Regions from separate parts of the Bacillus paramobilis genome, predicted to be linked through region 1. Evidence: riboswitches for the same ligand, from Rfam matches in the RefSeq annotation. Region 1 holds a riboswitch; the other holds the start of a gene.
The links. A riboswitch is a leader RNA that binds a small molecule or an ion and turns the genes downstream of it on or off. The one in region 1 is predicted to bind S-adenosylmethionine.
Positions count from the first base shown of each region.

Region 2: it holds a riboswitch for S-adenosylmethionine, as region 1 does, so the genes downstream of both, mtnK (S-methyl-5-thioribose kinase) here and AABL52_RS26010 (ABC transporter permease) in region 1, are expected to answer to the same signal.

Region 1 covers NZ_CP151108.1:5,096,608-5,101,873, forward strand. The annotation lists gene AABL52_RS25990 (peptide ABC transporter substrate-binding protein) at 1-292, opposite strand, end outside; gene AABL52_RS25995 (ABC transporter ATP-binding protein) at 306-1,079, opposite strand; gene AABL52_RS26000 (ABC transporter ATP-binding protein) at 1,076-2,086, opposite strand; gene AABL52_RS26005 (ABC transporter permease) at 2,043-3,047, opposite strand; gene AABL52_RS26010 (ABC transporter permease) at 3,065-3,982, opposite strand; SAM riboswitch class I at 4,119-4,224, opposite strand; gene AABL52_RS26015 (hypothetical protein) at 4,708-5,266, opposite strand, start outside.
Region 2 covers NZ_CP151108.1:1,376,002-1,381,267, reverse strand. The annotation lists gene AABL52_RS07315 (DUF1129 domain-containing protein) at 1-103, opposite strand, end outside; gene AABL52_RS07310 (PadR family transcriptional regulator) at 103-435, opposite strand; gene AABL52_RS07305 (3-hydroxybutyrate dehydrogenase) at 631-1,407, shown strand; gene AABL52_RS07300 (YvrJ family protein) at 1,466-1,603, opposite strand; gene mtnA (S-methyl-5-thioribose-1-phosphate isomerase) at 1,824-2,885, opposite strand; gene mtnK (S-methyl-5-thioribose kinase) at 2,882-4,063, opposite strand; SAM riboswitch class I at 4,154-4,296, opposite strand; gene AABL52_RS07285 (carbon-nitrogen family hydrolase) at 4,368-5,231, opposite strand; gene AABL52_RS07280 (pyridoxal phosphate-dependent aminotransferase) at 5,246-5,266, shown strand, end outside.

The DNA.
Region 1 (5,266 bases):
AATAGAATGTATACTCTTTTCCATCTGCCCCAGCTTCCTCTTTCTCTACTAAGTCCTTTTCAAATTTCCCATCACTTGTTTGTCTATACAAAGTTGCAAATAAGTGCTCAATTACATAATTAGAATTATTGTCTGTTGAAATTGCTGAATCTAGTGTATAAGGATCACTACCAAGATTCGTTACAAAACGGTCTCCCTTACTAGCACTTGCTTTTGAAGTATCTTTCTTACCGCAAGCGACAGAAGTAATTGCTAATACGGCCATAATGACAAATAATAAAAACTTCTTCATCCTACATTCCCCTTTAACCTGAAATTTTTGGTGTTGATGCTAATAATGTTTTTGTATAAGAATGTTGTGGATTACGGAATACTTCATCCGTATTTCCAAATTCAACAAGTTCTCCTTTATATAAGACAGCCACTTTTTCACATAAATAGTGAACCATCGGTAAATCATGTGCGATAAATAAATATGTATAACCTTGTTCCTTTTGGATCTTTTGCAACAAATGTACAATCTGAATTTGTAGTGAAACATCTAATGCAGAAATTGGTTCATCAAGAATTAATACCTCGGGCTCACATAATAACGCCCTTGCAATAGCAATCCGTTGACGTTGTCCTCCGCTAAATTCGTGCGGGTAACGATCAATATATCGTCTATCTAATCCAACACGTTCTAGTGCATCACCTGCGACTTTATCTTTCAGCCTTTTATCACCTAAACCGAATGAAATATAGCCTTCTGTTACGCTATCGCGTACTTTCCAGCGCGGATTTAATGCAGCTGTTGAATCTTGAAAAATGAACTGTACTTTCTGCAAGAAATCCCGTTTATGAGTTGACTTCAACTTATGGACAACTTGACCGTTATAATCAATTTGACCAGACGTTGGGCTCTCAATCCCGGCTATGAGCTTACCAAGTGTTGTTTTTCCTGAACCACTTTCTCCAATAATGCCAAGCGTCGTTCCTTTCGGGATAGAAAGTGATATATCTTTTAGCGCTGCGATTTCTTTCTTTTTACTTCCATACGTTTTTGTTACTTGCTTTACCGTAATTAAATCTGTCGTCATGAGGCATTCACCTTCTCTTTTGATTTCGCTTGGTCGTGCTCTAGAACATGTTGCCAACAATGTGAACTGTGCTCCTCAGAATATGATGTTCTATCAGGGAAACGATGAATGCATTCTTGTATTGCTACTGGGCATCTATTTACAAATGGACACCCAAAGCTATTTAACGTTTCAATTGATGGTGTTGTTCCCTCAATGGCCCTAAGTACCTTTTCAGAATCATCCATATTCGGAATCGCTTGCAATAAACTTTTCGTATATGGGTGCTTCGGTGAACCTATTACTTCTTGTATCGTTCCTTTTTCAACAACACGTCCCCCGTACATCACAACTACTCGATCTGCTACTTCACGTACAAGTGCCAAATCATGGGTAATTAACAAAATACTCGTATGTTGTTTTTCTTTTCGCTCTTTTAATAACCCCATAATTTGTTTTTGAATCGTTACATCTAATGCAGTTGTAGGCTCATCTGCAATAACGAGCTTTGGGTGACAAGCAAATGCAATTGCTAAACAAATACGCTGCCTCATACCTCCGCTTAATTGATGCGGGTACTGTTCAAAACGTTTCTCTGCTTCATGTATCCCTAAATCATTTAATAAGTTAATTGCAATTTCTTTTGCCTCTTTCTTTGACTTCTTTTCGTGTTGCAAAATTACTTCTGTAATTTGTCTGCCCACCTTCATCGTAGGATTTAAAGAGGACAGAGGATCTTGAAAGATAAAGGAAATATCTTTCCCTCGAATTTGATTCCACTCTGATTCTTGTAAATTCGTTAATCCTTGAGATTCGAAAGAAATACTTCCATCATCGATATGAATAGACTCTTGATTTAGTCCGATAATGGATTGTGCTGTAACACTTTTCCCTGAACCACTTTCTCCTACAAGTGCCACGATTTCACCTTCGTTAATGGAAAAGGAAACATGCTTCACAATTGCTTGCTTACTATTCTCTTTTTCAACGGCTAACGTTACGTTTTCTAAAGATAAGAGCTGTCCCATGTTTTTTCTCCTTTCGATTTCGTTTTACAATCTTCGGATCAATTGCATCTTGCAAACCATCACCAATTGCATTAAATGCGAACATGATGAGCGCAATCATCAGCGACGGAAAGAAAAGTTGCCACCATTCCCCGCTTAATAATGTCCCGAGCGCATCATTTGTCATCGTCCCCCAGCTCGCTGCTGGTGATTGTACCCCTAGTCCGATAAAACTTAAAAATGATTCTGAGAAAATAGCTGCTGGAATTGTAAATGATAAATTTACGATAATAATGCCTGTTAAATTCGGAATGATATGTCCGTATATAATCTTCATATGCGATGTACCTAATCGTTCTGCTGCAATAACAAATTCTCTTTGCTTTAAAGATAAGATTTGTGCCCTAACGAGACGCGCCATGCCAATCCATCCGGTTAATGCAAGAGCAATAATAATTGTAAAAAGTCCTGGTTTCATAATGATTAGTAGTAAAATAACAATTAATAAATATGGAATACCGTATAATACTTCAATCCCTCGTACAATCCACTCATCAATCAACGTTCCCAGGCGATTACGTCCTCTCACATATCCACTAAAGCCCCCAATCAGTACACCAAGTCCTATATCAAGAACGGCCGCTATTAATCCAACTACTAATGAAATTTTCCCTCCAGCCCAAGTACGTGCCCAAATATCCCGACCTAAATCATCTGTTCCAAACCAATGCTCACTACTAGGAGGTAAATTTGTCGCCTCTTTTACTTGTTCACTCGCAGTAAAAGGAGTTAAACTTTCACCGATAAGAGAGAAAATAATAATGAGTAATAATGTCACCGTCCCTAGAACTGCGATTGGATTTGATACAAACTTACGAAACACTTCTTTTTTTCGGCTAATCGTTTGCTGCTCTTTATTTATCGTTAATTCTTTTTTCTCTTCATTCGTTAATAGCTGTTTATTGATTTCATAAGCTCCCATTTAAATATCCCCCCTCCTTATGTAATAGAACGAATACGCGGATCAACAATACGGTGAATAATATCTGTAATGAAAATACAAGAAATTAATAATGAACTATAGAAAATTGTTGTTCCCATAATGACTGGATAATCCCGGTTAAAAATACTATCCACAAAATATTTTCCAAGACCTGGAATCGCAAAAATCTTTTCAATAATGAACGTCCCTGTTAAAAGCCCAGCCATTAAAGGTCCAACAAATGTAAGTACTGGCACAATCGCATTTCGAAGAGCATGTCTTATAATGATTTTCTTAATTGGTATACCTTTCGCTCTCGCTAGCTTAATATAATCACTCTGCAAGACTTCAATCATATTAGAGCGAACAAACCTTGTAATTACTGCGATTGGCCCTAACGCCAATGCGAAGGATGGCAATACCGTATGTTCGAATGTGCCCCAAGACGCTACTGGCAAAAGTTCAAATTGAATTGCAAATACTTGTATAAATAATGGTGCTAAAATAAAACTTGGAATAGAAATACCGAGAATCGCAAGTAAGCTCACACTATAATCAATTACTTTCCCATGATATAGAGCTGCAAATGTACCTGCTGCAATTCCGACTAATAATGAAATAACAAGTGCTTGTAAACCAATAATCGCTGATGGACCAAATCCTGTTGTTATAATTTCTGATACGCCTTGCCCCGTCGATTGAACGGATTCACCAAAATCAAAATGAACTACACCGTCTAAATAAGCAACATATTGATTCCATAACGGTTCATCAAGGTGATACTTCGCTCTCATATTCTGCACAACTTCCGCCGGAAAGATCTTTGCATCCGATGAAAATGGATCCCCCGGAATGATGTGCATAATCAAAAATGTTACTGTTGTAATAATCCATAGTGTAAACACCATAACTGATAGTTTTTTAACAACATACACTCCAATAACCTCCTAAACTCATAAATTTACTTTGTTTTATTAACGTATCTTTCCCATTAATCCCTTTCCTCTTCTTAAAACACAAAAAGCCTTGATCTTAAAAAATAAGATCAAGGCTTAATAAACGAAGGCCCATCACTTATCTTTCAAGACTTGCTTGCTGGAATTAGCACGGTGTTCCTGTTACAGAACCCGCTGCTGAGGTGTCATAGGGCCAGTCCCTCTACCTCTCTGGATAAGTAAATTGCTATATTATTATTTGGTTCAAATTGTATATTTCGAATTATAATTCTGAAAAAATGAAAAGTCAATCAAATTGGATATATTTAGAAAAATCAGTTTTTAATAAGAGGTTTATCTAAATCGCGTTTTTTCACTTATACTTAACAGGAGTAGTACCAGCAAAACGCATAAAATATATATTAAGGAAAATATTCACAAATACCCTTAGCGTATGTTTTCCACGAAATGTTGGCGGGACCCCATACCCATCAAGCTAAGATTTTAGAATACCCCCCAAACGGAAATTTTATGTGTTTTATAGCACCGAAGTTCATTTTTATCGTTTTAGGGGCAACCTGTTCTGTTAAGTTGATACGATATGGTGGGCCCCTACTAGACCATAAAAAAACCATTCCAATATGAAATGGTTTTTTGTAACACTTATTCGCATTAATTACTTATTATAAAACTAATAAAAGAAAATATAATTGTATTTCAATTTCTTAATAATTACTTTTAAGATGACTATTATCTCGACCAAGTGCTTTTTTGACAGCATTATACATCTGCTTGTTTTTTCTTGTATGCAATTGGACTTCAGTACCATCGTGCCCAATAAGGTAGAATACAGGAGCTTTTTTCTCACTCGTATTATTAATACTCATATTCGTATTCCCGATTTTTGTTGAAGTTGTTATATAATCGCCAGTACCAAGGCCTTTATAACCATATTCCGCATAATTACTATGAGGAATATATATTATATCACCTTTCTTTGGAACGAAAATTAGCGCCTCTTTTGTTAACGTAAGACATCCCCATCCAAAATCTGAATGATGAAATACTTCTAGTGTCAATATACTGGTTTGATTATACTTATTACGAACAATTTCTTTACAGCTGTTTTTCCCTTTGTTATCCTGAATCACAAAATAAATAGGAATCCCAAACAAAGCAAGCAGATAAGAAAATGCTATGGCTTCGCTATTAATCATAGCTCCTATCAAAAATAACCCTACAGCTGACCCAACTGTAATAAAAAATCGTTTCGCAAAACGTGAA
Region 2 (5,266 bases), 1.6 Mb from region 1:
CTGCATCTTCTATAAAATTTTCAATATCGCTTTCTTTCACACCCTTTGCCACTAAAAATAATCTCATATCTAATAAAAACTTTCGTGCTTCACTTGATAACATTATTTTTTTCTCCCCTTCCCCTCAAGTAGACGCTCTACACTACTTTGCATCGCTTCCCAGCGATCCATAAATTCATTAAGTGCTTCCTCGCCTTTTTCTGTTAATGTATAATATTTCCGCTTTGGACCAGATGGAGATTCCTTCATTACACTTGTTATTAATCCTTCCTTTTGCATTCGTATTAATAACGGATAAATACTTCCCTCACTCGCCATTGTAAAGCCATACTTCGCTAGCTTTTCACTCATTTCATAACCGTATATTTCACCTTCAGAAATAATAGCAAGTAAGCATCCTTCTAAAATTCCTTTCAGCATTTGACTTGTCGACATAATTCAAATCCTCCCACTATCTTGTTTTACAAGATAGATAAGCGTAAGTATCTTGCTTTACAAAATAGTATAGCAGAGACTATTTTGCAAAACAAGATAGCTAACAATATTTTTCCAAATCTTTGCAGGATTTTTATTATCCACTCTCTAAATAAAGCAATATGAGAACTTTATTACGAAGGGATGTTTTTCATCATGGTTACAAATCGAGTTGTTTTTTTAACAGGTGCTGCAAGTGGTATTGGTTATGAAATGGGAAACGCTTTTGCAAAAGAGGGTGCAAAAGTTGTTATTACCGATCGTCTTGAAGACCGTGCAAAAGAAGCTGCTGAACAATTACAAAAAGAAGGCTATCAAGCTATCGGTTTAAAATGTGATGTTACATCTGAAGAAGAAATTACAGCTGCAATTTCTCAAACGGTTAATCATTTCGGTTCATTACATATATTAATTAATAACGCAGGAATGCAGCATGTTTCACCAATTGAAGATTTTCCAACCAAAAAGTTTGAACAACTTATTAAAATTATGCAAATCGCTCCTTTTATCGCAATTAAGCATGCCTTCCCAATCATGAAAAAACAAAAGTATGGCCGAATTATTAATGTAGCCTCCATTAATGGCCTCGTTGGATTTGCAGGAAAATCTGCCTACAATAGCGCGAAGCATGGCGTAATTGGATTAACAAAAGTTGCCGCTTTAGAAGGCGCTACTCACGGAATTACCGTTAATGCGCTTTGTCCTGGTTATGTCGATACCCCTCTTGTACGTAATCAACTACAAGATTTAGCTACTACACGAAATGTACCACTTGAAAATGTTTTAGAGGATGTCATTTATCCACTTGTACCACAAAAACGCCTATTGCAAGTACAAGAAATCTCTGATTATGCTATGTTTTTAGCGAGCGAAAAAGCGAAAGGTATAACTGGTCAAGCTGTCGTTATCGATGGTGGTTATACTGCTCAATAAAAAATAAAGTTTGCTCACGAAGAGCAAACTTTATTTTACTTTCTATCGCGAGGACCTCCTACTTTAGTAATTGTTTAGGGAGTTTCTCGATTGCCACAATTACCCCATCTAATTTACTTTCAATACGATGGAGTAAATATAATGTTACAACAATCGGAAAACCTACATTACCTACCATCCTGATCCACTCTTCCATCTTTCTCTCCTCCTTTCATTATATAAATAAGAGAAAAGAAAACATTTAGGCATAAAGTGAAACTTTAATCAGTGGGGGTTTTCTTCATCCCCCACTGATTATTAGCCCTCACCAATCGGACTTTTATGGGCAGCCCGATCCCCACCTAAATTCTTTGCTTTCGCTGAATTTTGAGGTGGGGGTCTTACTGCCCATTAAAGCGGGATAAAAAGACAAGCTATTATGTATTAGCTTGTCTTTCAAATAATGATGCAATTTCCTGTTCATAATCTCCTCTTATAATACCTTTCTCGGTAATAATACCTGTAATTAATTCATTCGGCGTTACGTCAAATGCAGGATTATAAACATCAGTTCCAACTGGTGCCACTTGTTTTCCAAAAATTTTCGTAACTTCTGTTTCATCTCTTTCTTCAATAACAATTTCAGCACCTGTTTGTTTCGTAATATCAAATGTCGATAGCGGAGCTGCAACATAGAACGGGATATCAAAATACTTTGCTAATATAGCTAAATTCATTGTTCCGATTTTATTTGCTGTATCTCCATTTGCGACAATTCGGTCCGCTCCTACTATAATCGCGTTTATTTCTTTCGTTTGAATAGCATGAGCTGCCGTATTATCTGTAATAAGTGTTACATCAATATTTGCCTGTTTTAATTCCCAGGTTGTTAAACGCCCACCTTGTAAAACCGGTCTCGTTTCACACGCATACGCATGTAAACGTACACCCTTTTCTTTCCCAATATAAAACGGTGCTAATGCAGTACCATATCTAGCAGTTGCAATACTGCCAGCGTTACAAATTGTTAAAATGTTATCATCATCTTTAAAACATGTTAATGCATGTTCTCCAATACTCCGGCATACTGCTTCATCTTCTTGCTGAATGAGAAGCGCTTCTTCTTCTAATTTTTTTTGCGCTTCTTTTATTGTAGTAATTTCCCGAATGGATTCTCTCATACGATCGATTGCCCAAAATAAATTGACTGCTGTCGGGCGTGACGTTCCTAAATAATTACAATCTCTATTAAACTTCTTTTGAAATTCTTCAATATGTACAGTGTTATATTTTTGGGATGCAAGCGCCAAGCCAAATGCGGCTACAATTCCAATTGCAGGTGCCCCTCTTACTTCTAGCATGACAATACTTTTCCATACATCTTCAATCGTCGTTAATGTTTTGTATTCTGTACTATGCGGCAACTTTGTTTGATTTAATACTGCAATGGCATCCCCTTTCCAACTAACAGACCTCGGAATAGTAACAATTGTACTCATGCTTTTACCCCTCCAGAAACTGTCTGTTGGAATAGTGTTCGGAACAGTTGAATATCAGCGCTCTTAGATTCATATTTTATTAGTTCTCTACCTAAGAATAACGCCTGTTTCTTAGCTTGAATTCTCGTTTCTTTATTTGCTATTTCATCTAAATCAGCTACATGCGCTAAGCCAATTGTTCTACGGATAAGCTCACATCCGGCAAATCCAACGGCATCCGTAAAAATATTTTTCAAAATAATTGGCAACCATTGTCTCTCTTTCGTATATGCTTCTACACCTTCTCCAATCCATAACTTCGTAAAAGTTTCTACAAAATAACTCCATGTTTTCTCAATATGGAAAAATAGCACACTTCTTTTTTCCTCTTCACGTGATAACGCATTTAATAATAAATTTGCAATAAATTGACCAAGATCGAATCCAAATGGACCATATGTTGCAAATTCTGGATCAATCACTTTCGTTTCAGAAGGTGATGAAAAAATACTTCCCGTATGTAAATCTCCATGAATAAGTGCTTCTTTTCTCGTTAAAAATTTATATTTATACTGTGCCACTTTTAGTTTGACAGTTTTGTCACTCCATAGTTCATCTACAGCTAGCTGCAACTCTGGTTCATAATCATTCGTATCGTAATGACCGAACGGATCTGTAAACACTAAATCTTCTGTAATTTTACAAAGGTCTGGGTTTACAAATGCACCTTCTAGTACCCTTTTCTCTTCTGACTCTAATCCTAAATCTGAAGTGTAAAACAACACATATGCTAGAAAACGACCAATATGTTGGGATAAAAGTGGGTACTCCTCTCCATCTATTAATCCTTTTCTTGCAATTGTTAGTCTTGATAAATCTTCTATGACCGTTACCGCTAACTCTTCATCATGACTGTACACTACCGGCACATATTCCGGCACATATTTCGCGAAAATTTGTAATGCTTTACTTTCAATCGTCGCTCTTTTTATAGATAACGGCCAGCTCTCACCAACTACTTTTGCATATGGCAATGCTTGTTTTAGTATAATAGACTTCTCTCCATCACCTAATTTGAACACGTAATTTAAATTTCCATCTCCAATTTCATGACAAACTACATTTGCTTTCTTTTCAAAATAACCGTGTTCTTTCGCATATTGTATAGCTGTCGTTTCAGTTAATGAATAATATCCCATCGTCTTCTCCCCCTTTTTATATTCAGAGGTTTTTCTAAAATAGAAAAACCCCTTTCCACAAAGAAAGAGGTTTGAAGTTTATCTTCTCCCCTCTTATCTGCCAGAAAGTTTTACTTTCTGCTGGAATTAGCACCGTGCCTTTTGGCGTAAATAAACGCCCCATTTCACAATGGTATTACGGTCGGTTGCTGGGCTTCATCGGGCCAAATCCCTCCACCTGCTCTTGATAAGAGTTGTATAATTTTTTGAATTTTTAACTTTATGTTGAAGACTATACCAAGAATAAAAATCACTTGTCAACATTTTATTTGTATAATTCTGGACGGCGATCTGCAAAAACTGGAATTCCTTTGCGTACCTCGTTAATTTTCTCGAATGTGAGCTCTCCAAATAAAATTGATTCTTCTTCATTCGCTTCTACAACAACTTCCCCCCAAGGATCGATAATTAAAGAATGACCCGCAAACTCATTATTCGGATCCTTTCCTGCCCTATTACATGCAACAACATAACATTGATTTTCAACTGCTCTTGCTTGCAGTAGCAAACGCCAATGTGCTAAACGAACTAATGGCCATTCTGCTACAACAAATAAAACTGTTGCACCTTTCGCAGTATGAACACGCATCCACTCCGGAAAACGAATATCATAACAAATTGTACCAGCGCACTCTATATTATCTAACTTAAATTCGCCTGTACTATTTCCAGCGATTAAATATTTATGTTCATCCATGAGCTGAAATAAATGCACTTTACTATATTCATTGACTAGCTGGCCTTTATTAGTTACAACATACATTGTATTTGTAACACCTTGATCTGTTTGCTTCGCTATAGAACCACCGACAATATGTACACCATATTGTTTCGACCACTCTTTCAGCTTTTCTTTCGTTTCCAATCCATCCCTATCTGCAATTTCAGAGAGTCTCGTTAAATCATATCCTGTTGTCCATAGTTCTGGTAAAACAATAACATCTGGTCTTTCCTTCATCGCTTCGCTTATTTTATTTTTAGCATTCTCAATATTTTTCTCTACATCTCCAAAGACAATGTCCATTTGAATACATGCGACTTTCATTTTGTCAGCCCCATTCATAATTTTTTCTTTACAAAATACTGGAAAGATTATATCATTTGTCACTAGAATTGTAACAACTTTCAAAAGAGGTGGAAAGTATGAAATCATTTCAACCTTCT